Regions from separate parts of the Paenibacillus sp. Soil724D2 genome, predicted to be linked through region 3. Evidence: predicted binding sites of a transcription regulator. Region 3 holds the regulator's gene; each other region holds the start of a gene.
What was found. The regulator Rex, encoded in region 3, represses fermentation and respiration genes when NADH is low (regulators of the CRP and FNR family bind a similar motif). The targets are predictions, from matches to a motif close to TTGTGAAATATTTCACAA.

Region 1: ASG85_RS19025 (hemerythrin domain-containing protein) is a predicted target of Rex. The motif match lies at 1,693-1,710, and genes of this name have one in related genera.
Region 2: ASG85_RS18985 (DoxX family membrane protein) is a predicted target of Rex. The motif match lies at 2,009-2,026, and genes of this name have one in related genera.

What each region holds. Positions count from the first base shown of each region.
Region 1 is NZ_LMRY01000022.1:71,251-75,453, reverse strand. Features, by position in the region: gene ASG85_RS19035 (GAF domain-containing protein) at 1-71, opposite strand, end outside; gene ASG85_RS19030 (Crp/Fnr family transcriptional regulator) at 365-1,060, shown strand; gene ASG85_RS19025 (hemerythrin domain-containing protein) at 1,087-1,629, opposite strand; gene ASG85_RS19020 (methyl-accepting chemotaxis protein) at 1,797-3,080, shown strand; gene ASG85_RS19015 (bifunctional diguanylate cyclase/phosphodiesterase) at 3,468-4,203, opposite strand, start outside.
Region 2 is NZ_LMRY01000022.1:63,630-67,832, forward strand. Features, by position in the region: gene ASG85_RS18975 (2-hydroxyacid dehydrogenase) at 1-667, shown strand, start outside; gene ASG85_RS18980 (MBL fold metallo-hydrolase) at 957-1,907, opposite strand; gene ASG85_RS18985 (DoxX family membrane protein) at 2,086-2,610, shown strand; gene ASG85_RS18990 (molybdenum cofactor guanylyltransferase) at 2,746-3,351, shown strand; gene ASG85_RS18995 (cytochrome c oxidase subunit 2A) at 3,477-3,638, shown strand; gene ASG85_RS19000 (cytochrome c oxidase subunit II) at 3,673-4,143, shown strand; gene ASG85_RS19005 (cbb3-type cytochrome c oxidase subunit I) at 4,174-4,203, shown strand, end outside.
Region 3 is NZ_LMRY01000060.1:213,086-217,288, forward strand. Features, by position in the region: gene ASG85_RS36105 (DUF47 domain-containing protein) at 246-872, shown strand; gene ASG85_RS36110 (inorganic phosphate transporter) at 937-1,938, shown strand; gene ASG85_RS36115 (redox-sensing transcriptional repressor Rex) at 2,155-2,775, opposite strand; gene dinG (ATP-dependent DNA helicase DinG) at 2,778-4,203, opposite strand, start outside.

The DNA.
Region 1 (4,203 bases), on a different contig from region 3:
ATAAAATCACTTGACGTTAGGCTTCGCAAACGCTCCAGCTCTTCTATGATGATTGCATCCCCATGAGCCATATAGGCCACCTCCATTTCCTTATGCACCAGAGCCGATTTATTTTAATTAACATTGTAGACGTTTCATCTCATCTTGTATGTCAGGGAAAACCCTGATTTCGCTATCAGGAAATTGCGCTAATTAACCTGCAGATTACCTCAGAAGTCTTCAGGAAAGTTAGGGATGAACTTGTGATTTATCTCACACCAGATAGGGAGTTTCCCCTCCAAAGATCAGCAGAACTCCCGATAAACAAAACCATCTGAACCCGTTAAGATAGAGATAACAAAGAGACGTTGAGGAGTTGGTACAGATGGCTATTAACGGTATTCTAGCCTTTTTTTCTGAAGAGAATTTCCATAAATTACAAAGCATTATGTATGTGAAGCATGCGGAGAAAGGTGATTATCTTTTCTGGGAAGGCGATATCGCGGATAAATTGTACTATGTAATGAAAGGCGGGGTGCGCATCACCAAGCTATCGGAAACAGGTAAGAGCTTTATCATTTCCCTGCATCAGGCGGGTGATTTGTTCGGTCAGATCGATCCCTTTCAGAATTCTGTACAAAGCTATAGTGCAGAAGCAACCGCTGATTGTGAGATTGGTGTCATTCAACGAAAAGACCTCGAAGTATTACTATGGCAGCATGGGGATTTGGCCATCGAGTTTATGAAATGGATGGGGCTTATGCACCGCATGACCGAAACGAAGTTCCGTGATTTAATGATGTACGGAAAACCAGGCGCACTCTGTTCGTTACTTATCAGACTCAGTAATTCGTATGGCGTTCCAAACGGTGAGCATACGCTGATCAATTACAAGATCAATCATACAGAAATGGCCGATATGATTGGAGCTACACGGGAAAGTGTCAATCGGATGTTGAGTGATATGAAGAAGGAAGATGCGCTTGAGATTCAAAATGGCCATATCGTGATTAAAGATTTAACCTATCTCCGCGATGTTTGCCACTGCGAAAACTGCCCGAAAGAGATTTGCCGCATGTAGCATTCCCATTGAAATGGTCCAATTAACTAAGAGAAGAAGGATTCAAGGTCCGTTAGCACTTTCTCCGTCAAAGGAATTACGAGCTGTTCTTCCATCGTAAAGTGATCATTTAAAATTAAACAGGCCTGAATGAGATGCGACGCAGCCTCAATCAGCTGTTTTTTGATGACAATTGGCGTTAAATCAATGATGGTTTCATGGAAGGTCTGGATAAATGAAATCGCCAGCTGGTGATCCTTTTCAAGCACCCAAAAAGAGGGAGTTATCGATGGAGCTGATTGTCGATTGAAGTAATCAAGCAGAAAGGGGAACAACTCCTGATCCTCCCACTCCGCATGGTGTTCCAATGCCTCCACAAAATGAGCGGTTTGCTGCCTTAGTTGACGCAAGACCTGAACTCCCTCAGCAGGATCATCCAACAGGCTCACTTCCTTAGCGCTATGCTCGAGAGCCTTAAGCTGCTGTCTTAATTGGTTATGCTCTTCCTTCAGACGATCCGTGGCAAAATCAAGTTCATCTGGGTTGGATGAGGCTATTCCCAACATGCAGGTTATTGAAAGTGGTGCCATATTCATCCCTCCAACATTCGTCGTTTGCTTCTATCTCTAGTATAAATTCTTTACCGATTATCGCTGTGAGAAACATCACATCTACGTTTTCAAGATTCTGTTATATTTTTTACAAGTGCTTATTGGAAGAATTCATCACAGAAAAGGCAGAATGGGGACTGACGAAGATGAAGAAATTTAAATGGAGTATAGTCAAGAAAATGGTCCTTGGCATCACGTTAGTATCCACCGTAACCTATGGGACAAGTGCTTTTTTTATTTTTACCCTGCAAGGTTTATTTAAAGATTACATGCCGGATTGGTTGTTCATATGGATCACCCTTTCTTTGGGTATTTTCTGGACAGGATTTCTGGGATGGATTGCGGCAAAATGGTTCATTAAACCTCTACTGCAGCTTATAGACGCAGCAAACGAGGCCTCGGCAGGAAATTTGCAAATTACTATCACTCCAAGTAAATCGGATGATGAATTAAGAGCACTCAGCCTTTCTTTCTCGATGATGATTGGAAATTTAAGAGAAATCATTGATGGAATTTCAGTCAACTTCATAGGAACCGATATGCATGTGGATGAATTGAGATCAGCGATTGGACATGCAGCAGCTCATGTGGAACTGATAACAACGACGATCGAAGACATATCCCATGGAGCTGAGCAGCAATCGAAATCCTCCGAAGCCATGTTCATGTCCGTCGAACAAATCATGAGAAACACCGATGATATCAATAAAGAAGCCCATGAGGCCCGGCATTTAACGACGCAAATGATTATTACCATTAAGGATAGTGCAAGAGTGATTCAGTCTTTAGTTAATGGGATGCAAAGCCTTGCGACTTCTAATCAAGAATCCATCCATACTGTTCAACGTTTGGAAAGCAATGCGAAGCAAATCAGCGAGATTTCGAGCGTTGTGGGTGAATTCGCCAACCAAACCCATTTATTAGCCTTGAATGCTTCCATTGAGGCTGCGAGAGCCGGTGAACATGGCAAAGGCTTTGCCGTTGTGGCGGGTGAAGTGAAGAAACTCGCCGAGCAAAGTTCGCAGGCCGTTCATGACATTAATCAGCTTATCGACCAAATTCAGTCTGAGGTCAAGAATGTCGTCTTCAAAATTACACAGCAATTCGAAATGGTCAATAAAGAAGCCGCGAATGGGGAGTCAACCGCTTCAGCGCTTCAAAGTATCGTTGGTGAAGCAAATCAGGTCGATCAACTCGTGGATCATATTGCATCCATGGTCTCCAGCCAAGCGGATCAAGTACAGCTCACCTTAAATGAAGCTCGAGATGTCACCGACATTGCCTCCAAAATCTCTTTGGGCGCAAAGGGCGTATTCGCTTCAACACAGGAACAGACGGCCGTGATGGAGGAAATCGCTGCATCCTCCGATGTATTGAGAGATCAATCCGCAAGTTTAAAGAAACAAATTGAAATCTTTAAAGTGAGATAAATCGGCCTCTGTTCTTGGATGAAAATAGCCTTCCTACATGCACTGCTGTAGCATGTAGGAAGGCTTTTACGCTTAGTCAATTTCTCTGTTGAGTGAGTGATGTTGTAAAAAGTGCAACAATTGCTGCCTAAATCTCGCCTCTCTGCATTCATTGTTGCATCATGTACAACAATTTAGTCCTAAACTGGCAATTTCGTAACAAATGGGCTCGAAATGTTGTACAAACTGCAACTTCAAGTTGCAAAATAGCCCTTAGGCGTGTGAATTGTTGTAGGAAATACAACATTGGTAACCACTATACCCATACCCCTTCGTAACATGGCTTAACGACTCTAAAAATCAAATTTTGGAGTCATCTCTACCCGTTGTAAGGTGGTTTAATGCTATCTATCCAAAAATAAGCTCATCACAGAAGAAGACTTCAATCCCTTCGGGAGGCAGCGGTCGGCTTAACCAATATCCTTGGATAGAATCACAATGGAGGTCCTTGAGAAAAGCCAGTTGATCTTCCGTTTCCACGCCCTCGGCAATCACTCGGAGCCCCAAACCGTGGGCCATATCAATCACAGCCTTGGCAATCGAGGCGTTCCCTCGATCCATTTCAATACCCTGAACGAAGCATTTATCAATTTTCAATATATCAATGGGATACTTTTTCAAATAACTTAAAGCGGAATGTCCCTTGCCAAAATCATCAATAGCTAACTCCAACCCGATCTCTTTAAAATCATGCAGAACAGTCAGTACCGACTCAATTTGGTGTATGCTGATGCTTTCCGTAATTTCAAAGCATAGATAACTCGGATCTTGCTCCGTTTCCTTCAATATCTGTTTGACCGTTTCAATCAAATTCTTATTTTTGAACTGTCGAGGCGACAGATTGATAGCACATTTCAAGGGAGGATAGCCTGCCAATTGCCAGGCCTTATTCTGCTCACAAACACTCCGCAGCACCCATTCTCCTATTTCGACAATTTGACCATTTTCCTCTACGATCTGAATAAATTCGTTCGGTGGCACCATTCCCATCTCGGGGTGCTGCCAGCGAAGCAAGGCTTCTATGCCGTTGATCCGGCCCGTTTGAATATCCATTTGCGGCTGGTACACAATTCTTAATTGGTCT
Region 2 (4,203 bases), on a different contig from region 3:
AACGGCAGATTTAACCTTTGCCTTACTACTGAGCGCAGCTCGCCGAATTCATGAATGTTGGGATTTCGTCAAATCAGGCCATTGGGCAACTAATAACAACATTCCATTCGGTGTAGATTTATTTGGGAAAACTCTCGGTATCGTAGGCATGGGAGATATCGGCTGCGCTGTAGCTAGGAGAGCTAGGGCGTGCGGACTGAACATTATTTACTATAACCGTACAAGGCGTATGGATGATCAGTTGCTTGAAGCGAGATATGTCGACTTTAGAGACTTGCTGCAAGAGTCCGACTTTATCATAACTCTCGTTCCTTTATCGAATAAAAGCCGGGGAATGTTTGGAGCGGAGGAGTTTGCGCAGATGAAGCCCTCAGCTTATTTTATCAATGCGGCACGCGGGCCTATCGTGAATACCGAGGCCCTTTACGAAGCATTGAAAAGCAAACAAATTGCATATGCCGCATTGGATGTGACTGATCCAGAACCCATTGCGGGAGACCATCCGTTACTCAGCCTTTCGAATATCTTAATAACCCCGCATGTAGGTAGTGCAACTTACGAAACGAGAAATCGCATGGCCCATTTAGCTGTGGATAATTTATTAGCAGGTCTGGGTAGACAACCGCTTCCAACTTGTGTGAATCCAACCGTTAATTATCCGAAGTAAGCCTTTTAAATGTAATTCTATTGGCTTCGCCTTTTATCAAAGGGCGAGGCTGTTTGCATTGTTTCCATGCATAACTATGGAGAAAAAAATGGATACTATGGTTAAAGGTGATATGTATGGAATTACCGGTTTCCGTTGATCTTTTCAGATCATAAAGCAAAAAGCTGCCATTGGCTTAATGGCAGCTTTTACTTTGTCAGTAGATAAGAAAGTATAAGTTTTATACTTTTGCTTCGCAGCTACCTTGACAAACACGCTCGTCCCAGAAGGACGACGAAGTCGCTTATCCCTAGTCCACCAGTGTTTCCCCGTGTTTCAGCAGTTTAAGACGGCTTGAATCGAGCTCCCTTCTCCGCCAATCGGCCAACAACCGGTCGAGTGCTTCCTGCGGCGTATCATCGGCTAGCCGAAAAGCGCCATAATGCATCGGGATGAACGTCTCGGCCCCTACATCGAGGAATGCCTGAACCGCCTCCTCCGGCGAAACGTGCTGCATACCCATAAACCACTCCGGCTCGTATGCGCCGATCGGCATGAGAGCATAGTGAATACCCGGAAATCTCGCGCCGATATCGCGGAAGCCTTGGAAATATCCGCTGTCTCCGGCAAAATAAATCGCATCGTTCTTCTCCGCGCCATCCACTAATAACTCTGGTGAGCGATTGATCACCCAGCCTCCCCAAAGCGACTTGTTCGTATCCGTCAGCGTACGCCGAGTCCAATGCTGCGCTGGAACGAAATGAAACTCCAGCGGCCCGACCGTCGTCTTCCCCCACCAAGGCAGCTCGTGGACTGTACTCAGCCCAAGCCGCCTTATCTTCATGCCAAGTCCTTCAGGCACTAGGGCAACAGGCGAGCCTTTCAGCTTGCTCAATGATCCGACGTGCAGGTGATCATAGTGCGAATGAGACAGCAAGACGATATCAACCGGCGGTATTTCATCGAGTGCAAGCCCTGGGGCCTCGAGCCTGCGGGCAAAGCCCATTCGGTTCGCCCATACCGGATCTGTAACGATCGTCAAACCAGCTATCTGCAGCAGGAAAGTCGAGTGTCCAATCCAGGTGATTGTTGTTTCGCTGCGGTTATGCAACAGGAGCTCTTGCTGCTTATGCTCCGCTTGGCCGATGCGTAAGGTGAGATCCTTGACTTTCCCTTTCCGTTCTTGCTGCCATCGGCGAATTTCCTTCCATGTTTTCACCTGCGCAGCTGGATCAGTATTGCTATAACGTTTGCGTGCCATAAATCGCTGCTCCCCTCATAAAGCCGCCATAAGTCCTTTGAAATAATATCTCCATACCTATTAAGATGTGGAATCTTATCATTTTTGTCAACTTTTAGTTGGTGTGATTTATCTCACATACCGGAAAGTTTTTTCGAAATATAATGAAGACAGAAAAGAAAAAAAGGAGATGGTTCAAATGATGAAATGGTTAAGGGGAAATCGTTACGCGGCGATGATGTTGGCGATTATTCGTTTGTATGTGGGTTGGCAGTGGATGACAGCGGGATGGCATAAAATCACCGGGGCAAAGCCATTTGACGCAGCGGGTTATTTGAAAGGCGCAATTGCGAAACCAGTCCTTGAATCGGGAACTACGGATATGGTTTACGCGAATTACGTGGCTTTCTTGAAAAGCTTTGCCCTCCCCAATGTGGGCGTCTTCAATACGTTAGTTCCTTGGGGGGAATTGTTAGTTGGTTTGGGTCTGATACTTGGCGCACTGACTACTACAGCCATATTGTTTGGATTATTAATGAACTTTATGTATATGTTCGCTGGAACGGTTAGCAGCAACCCATGGTTAGTACTTCTTGGATTCTTTATCATCGCCGCAGGTGCTAACGCAGGCAAGTTCGGCGTTGACCATCTGATCCTTCCGTATCTTCACAAATGGTTTGATAAAATGATCGATAGACTCCATTTGAAGCCAAAATATAAATAAATGTGCACAATGGAGCGGGTAATTTTCAAAGGACGTTCATACATGCCAAAAGAACCTACTCTTTGACTCAGTTCGCTGAAGAAGAGTAGGTGTTTTTTTCTCAAAACAAAACGGGATAGAGGGAGTGTGATAGTGATGCTTACAGGTGTCATTTTGGCTGGTGGAGCAAACCGTCGAATGAATGGAGAACTGAAAGCATTACTTCCATTTGGTGGACAGCCTCTCATTGTTCGCCAAGTGGATCGAATGAAGATATTGTGTGATGAAATCATTGTTGTAACCAACGATCCCAAGTCGTATCTGCCTATTCTGGATCGTTCGGTACGGATCATTACCGATTTTCACACCGGCTATGGACCGCTTGGGGGCATGCATGCGGGATTGTCGCTAGCTAAGCATTCATCGGTCTGGGTTGTTGGTTGTGATATGCCTTTTATTTCGTACAAAGCGGCCGAACTTTTGTGGAACAGAAAGCGGGAAGGCATTGAGGCTGTAGTTCCTCTTGTATCGGGTAAATTAGTTCCCCTGCATGGGATTTATGATCGAGAATGCAAGACTAAGATTCTTCCTCTGCTGGGTAAAGGTGAAACTCGGATTTCAGCTTTACTGGAACATATTTTCTGGAGTGAGTTAGGGGATGAATATTTGCAGAAGAATGGTGTCGATCTGAAATTCATTTCGAGCATCAAGACCATGGAAGATTATGAAGCTTTCCAACACACCGTGAAGCCGGGGATGTAAGGAATTGTGCCATTTTTGACCACTTAGGATTTTTCACATACAGAATGTGACATATATCATAGTGGCCTCTGAAGAATGCTCCTAGAATGAGGATAGCTGGATTTTAAGATGGAGGTGGGTCTGAAATGAGTATTAGAAAGTTAAGTAATGAGCAGCCCGAACAAATGAGAACAAAGGCGGAACAAGAGCCAGCATTGAAAGGCACATTTGCCTCGGTCATGCTGCTCGGAGCTTTTCTGGTCATAACCTGGGTCGCTGTATTTCTATTATTTCTGTACAGACAGTAGTTCATTTCACGATTAGAAAAGGGTGGTTTAAGCCATGCATATTCATAAACTGGAGAAAATTTGGCTAGCAATTGGGATCAGCATGCTGTTCGTGTTTCTTGGCGTTTTGGGTGTTTCTGCGTTTGCCATGGGGGTAAAACCGCCAAGTGAGCATCATCATCGGATTGATCCTGCGAAAGTAACAGAGACAGCACCTTTTGACAAACTAGGATTGTATAAGACTGGAGAAAAAGAATACGAAGCGGTGATGACCGCTTTTACATTCGGATATGCCCCAGACAAAATGGAAGTTCCTGTTGGTGCAACGATCAAATTTGTAGTAACGAGCCAGGATGTCGTTCACGGCTTCGAAATTCCAGGAACGAACGTAAATATGATGATTGTTCCAGACGAAATCAGCCAAGTATCGCATACGTTTACGAAACCAGGTGAGTACCTTATCTTGTGCAACGAATATTGCGGCGGAGCGCATGAATATATGAAAACGACCATTATCGTGAAATGACGGGAAAAAGCATAGAAGGGGGGAGTCTGCATGTTTGAAAATAAATTCGATCTCAAAGAC
Region 3 (4,203 bases):
ACTAAAAAACCCTCTCTATGCTCATTCTATTAATGACATTGCTTTTTAAACTTTACATCTTCGGGCTTGTAAAATCAAGGAAGCTAAGAGATGTTAAGAAATTGTTAAATGTCACGGAATTTTCGTTGCTTTCGAAGCAATTGTTATGATACTTTTAACTTTGTGAGTTTTTTCAACCATTTGGTCTGTTTATCTTATATATTCGATCAAAACTTAGTACATATAGTAAAATATAGGAGGATTATATGACAACGTTATTCACGAAAAAGAATGAAGTTGATTTCTTACAACTTCTCATCCGTGCTGCAGAGAACGCATTGCAAACTGCTCAACTATTTCGCACAGCTATGATGGGTGATAAACCGCCGATTGAGTATGTAAAAGCCATCAACGATTTAGAGCATGCAGGCGATTCCATTACTCACGAAATTTTCAAAGGTTTAAACAAAGTATTTATTACTCCGATTGATCGTGAAGATATTATGGTTCTAGCCTCCAAAGTGGATGACGTAACAGATGGTATTGAAGCTACAATTGCTCGTTTCGACTATCTTTCTGTATCCCATACAGATTCTTATATGAAAGAGTTTTCGGCTGTCATTGTAGACTCTTGCCAGCATATGCTGGATGCGTTCAAGCTTCTAGCGAAGAAAAAATACATGCAAATTCCTGAGCATACGGTTGCTATTAATTCCCTCGAGAATGACGGAGACCGTTTGATGCGCGAAGGAATTCGCCAAATTTTCATCACACGTAAAGACCTCTACGAAGATTTTAAATTAAAAGAAATTTATGAGCGTTTGGAAGAAACAACAGATGCTTGTGAAGATGTAGCCAATATCCTTGATAGCGTTGTACTTCGCTATTCATAAGGCACAATCGTGTCTTATGTGTACGAAGATAGTTTTCCAAATGGAAAACTCTTAGGAGGAAATCATGTTAACTTATTTAATCGTCATCGTTGTGCTTGCCTTACTTTTTGATTTCATTAATGGATTTCACGATACAGCTAATGCTATTGCAACTTCCATTTCCACGCGTGCCTTGAGCCCGCGTGTTGCCATCATTATGGCTGCCACACTCAACTTTGTCGGAGCCATGGTTTCCTCTAAGGTTGCCAAAACCGTTGGAGGAAGCATAGCCAATCCTGCCAAAATTGAAAACGGGGTTGAAATCGTCATCGCTGCCTTACTTGCAGCTATTATCTGGAACTTGTTGACATGGTATCTGTCCATTCCCTCATCTTCTTCTCATACACTCCTTGGTTCTCTAGCTGGAGCTGTCATTGCTGGTGCTGGGGTTCATGCGGTGAATTGGGGTGGTTTTACCCAAATTATTATCATTTTGCTTTTATCGCCTATTATCGCTTTCGCCCTTGGTTACCTAATTATGATCTTAATCAAGTACATTGTAATATGGTCGGGGAATACATCAAGATCAAAGCTAAATCGCGTGTTCCGTACCTTGCAAATTTTATCTGCGGGATTACTCTCATACTCCCACGGTGGAAACGACGCACAAAAAGCAATGGGCATTATCGTGTTTGGTTTAGTCGCAGCTGGTGTTCAAACAGATTTGGAAGTGCCGCTGTGGGTGAAAATTGCTGCCGCTTTAGCAATGGGACTTGGAACATCCATCGGTGGATGGCGAATTATTAAAACCGTTTCTGGTAAGATTGTTAAAATCGAGCCGATTAATGGCTTTGCATCGGACTTAACGTCATCACTCGTTATTCAATTCTCTACACACTTGGGTAAACCATTATCAACGACGCATGTTATTTCCTCCGCGATTATCGGGACAGGCAGTGTCATGCGCTTCCATGAAGTTCAATGGGGCACGGTTGGCCGCATGTTAATCACTTGGATTATTACGATTCCAATCAGCATCGCGCTCGCATTCTCGATTTACTTCGTGCTGTTCAGACTCATATTCTAAAAATAAATAGGCTGTCTCAAGAGTAACATTATAGATGTGTGGGACAGATCCAATTGTTTAAAAATTCGAATGAAAAAGGAGCTAAGCGGCTTGTATGTGCTTAGCTCCTTTTTTTATATGAATCCACAATTGTTCTTTAATCCCTATTCGCAATTGAACATCTTAAACCTATAGCCCATCTACTGTCACGAAAGCTTGAAAGCTGGATGTGGCTTTCTAATCCAAATAATAAGCTAAACTTTGCAATTCTGTTGTAAAATCCGCATGATGTACACGCACCTCAGGAGGAACTTTAATAATGACCGGAGCAAAATTCAATATCGCTTCGATCCCGCAGTCTACGAATTGATTGGCTACATTTTGAGCTTCGTTCGCAGGAACGGTAATGATGCCGATACGAACGCCTAATTCAGATAGAACCTTCTTCATCTCATGCATCGGTTGAACAACTAAATTGTTAATCGACTCCCCTGCCTTGCTTGGCATTGCATCAAAAACGGCGACAATCTTCATATCATTCCGTAAGTAAGTATTATAATTGCATAAAGCGCGGCCTAGGTTACCCGCTCCAACAAGAGCAACTTGAATATGTCGATCCAGCTTCAGGATCTGTCTAATCTTCTCAATCAAGTAAGCAATGTCGTAGCCGATTCCCTTTTTGCCAAATTCCCCGAAATAAGCCAAATCCTTGCGAATCTGTGCCGGATTCAGATCGAGCTTTTGACCCAAATCCTGCGAAGATACCGTCGAGACATTTTTCATTGCAAGTTCATTCAGAAAGCGTAAATAAATGGGCAGCCTCCGAACGACGGCTTCCGATATTTTTTGTGTTTTCAACGCTATGCCTCCCCCATCCACTCTTCAATCCTAGGTAACATTTGCTCGGTCGTCATATGCTCAATCTTCGGACCAGGCAATGAATAAAGGAAGTGCTTGCCATAATACGTATCAATGACACGAGTATCATAGATGATAACGATGCCTTTATCGGATGCACGTCTAACAAGTCGGCCAAAGCCCTGCTTAAATCGAATGACAGCCTGCGGCACAGAAAATTTCATAAATGGATTCTCGTTGCGCTTCTTAATATTTTCACACTTAGCCTCAACAAGAGGGTGATTTGGCGGTTGAAACGGCAATCTTATAATAGCAAGACAACTTAACGCATCTCCTGGAATATCGACACCCTCCCAGAACGAGCTGGTGCCCAGAAGGACACACATTTTGTTATCTTGGAACATCCGGGTCAGTTTACTCCGATTACCGCTGTCGACCCCCTGCCCGAGCACGGTAATTCCATGTGGCTTCAAGAGATCCTTCATGCCGGCATAAATTTGCTTAAGCATACGATTCGAAGTGCACAAAATCAACATTCGTCCTTTGGTAATTCGCGCAACATCACTGAGCGACTCAATAAGTGCGTTGATAAAAATAGGATCACCGGCACCTTTGATTGTTGGGAAGTTCCGCGGAATGACGACGAGAGCTTGTTCTCTATAATTAAAAGGAGATGGCAATTGAACAGTTTTCAGCTTGCCCGATTCTTCATCCTCAGGGATAACTAACCCTAATTGATCCGCTGAATATTGAAAAGATTTATTAACAGACAACGTCGCGGAGGTCAGGATAATACTGTCTTTGGTCTCAAAGAAATGCTGCTGCAGCAAACCACTTACATCCGTAGGCACCGATACGAGCTGCAGTGACTTCGATTTGGCATAGGTACCCGCTTCCATCCAATACACATAACCCTCATCAGCCATTTTCATAAAAAAGTGCAGGGCATCTCGATGGTTGTATAGCTCCTTTACCGTGCCATTCAAATCAGTGACTAAACCTTGGACTCCAAAAACTTCCTGCATGTCCTTCACTTCATTTAACAATTTATCAAGCGTGCGCAGTAAATCATTCGCATTCAAATAAATATTGTCTTCCATGATCAAAAGCTCTCGCCATTCGGGTGGAAGCGTTTCGGGCTTCATCCGCAGTACGTATTGTGAGTTTTCCGATTGCGAAGGATCGCTCCTAGAAGATAACAGCTCATAGAGCGCTTCACTAAGCCGATCCCAATCCTCTTTGATTTGCACGATTTTGGGAAAGAGCCCATCGATAGTTTGACTCCAAGCGGCCGCGCGTTCCTGCTGCTCATCCGATTTCTGCAATCGAAACCGCAACATCGGTAATTGGCCACTTCGATTATCTTTATATAGCCATAGCAACGAATGATAAAATGCGGAAGAATGCAGCTCAATTCCAAGATGCTTA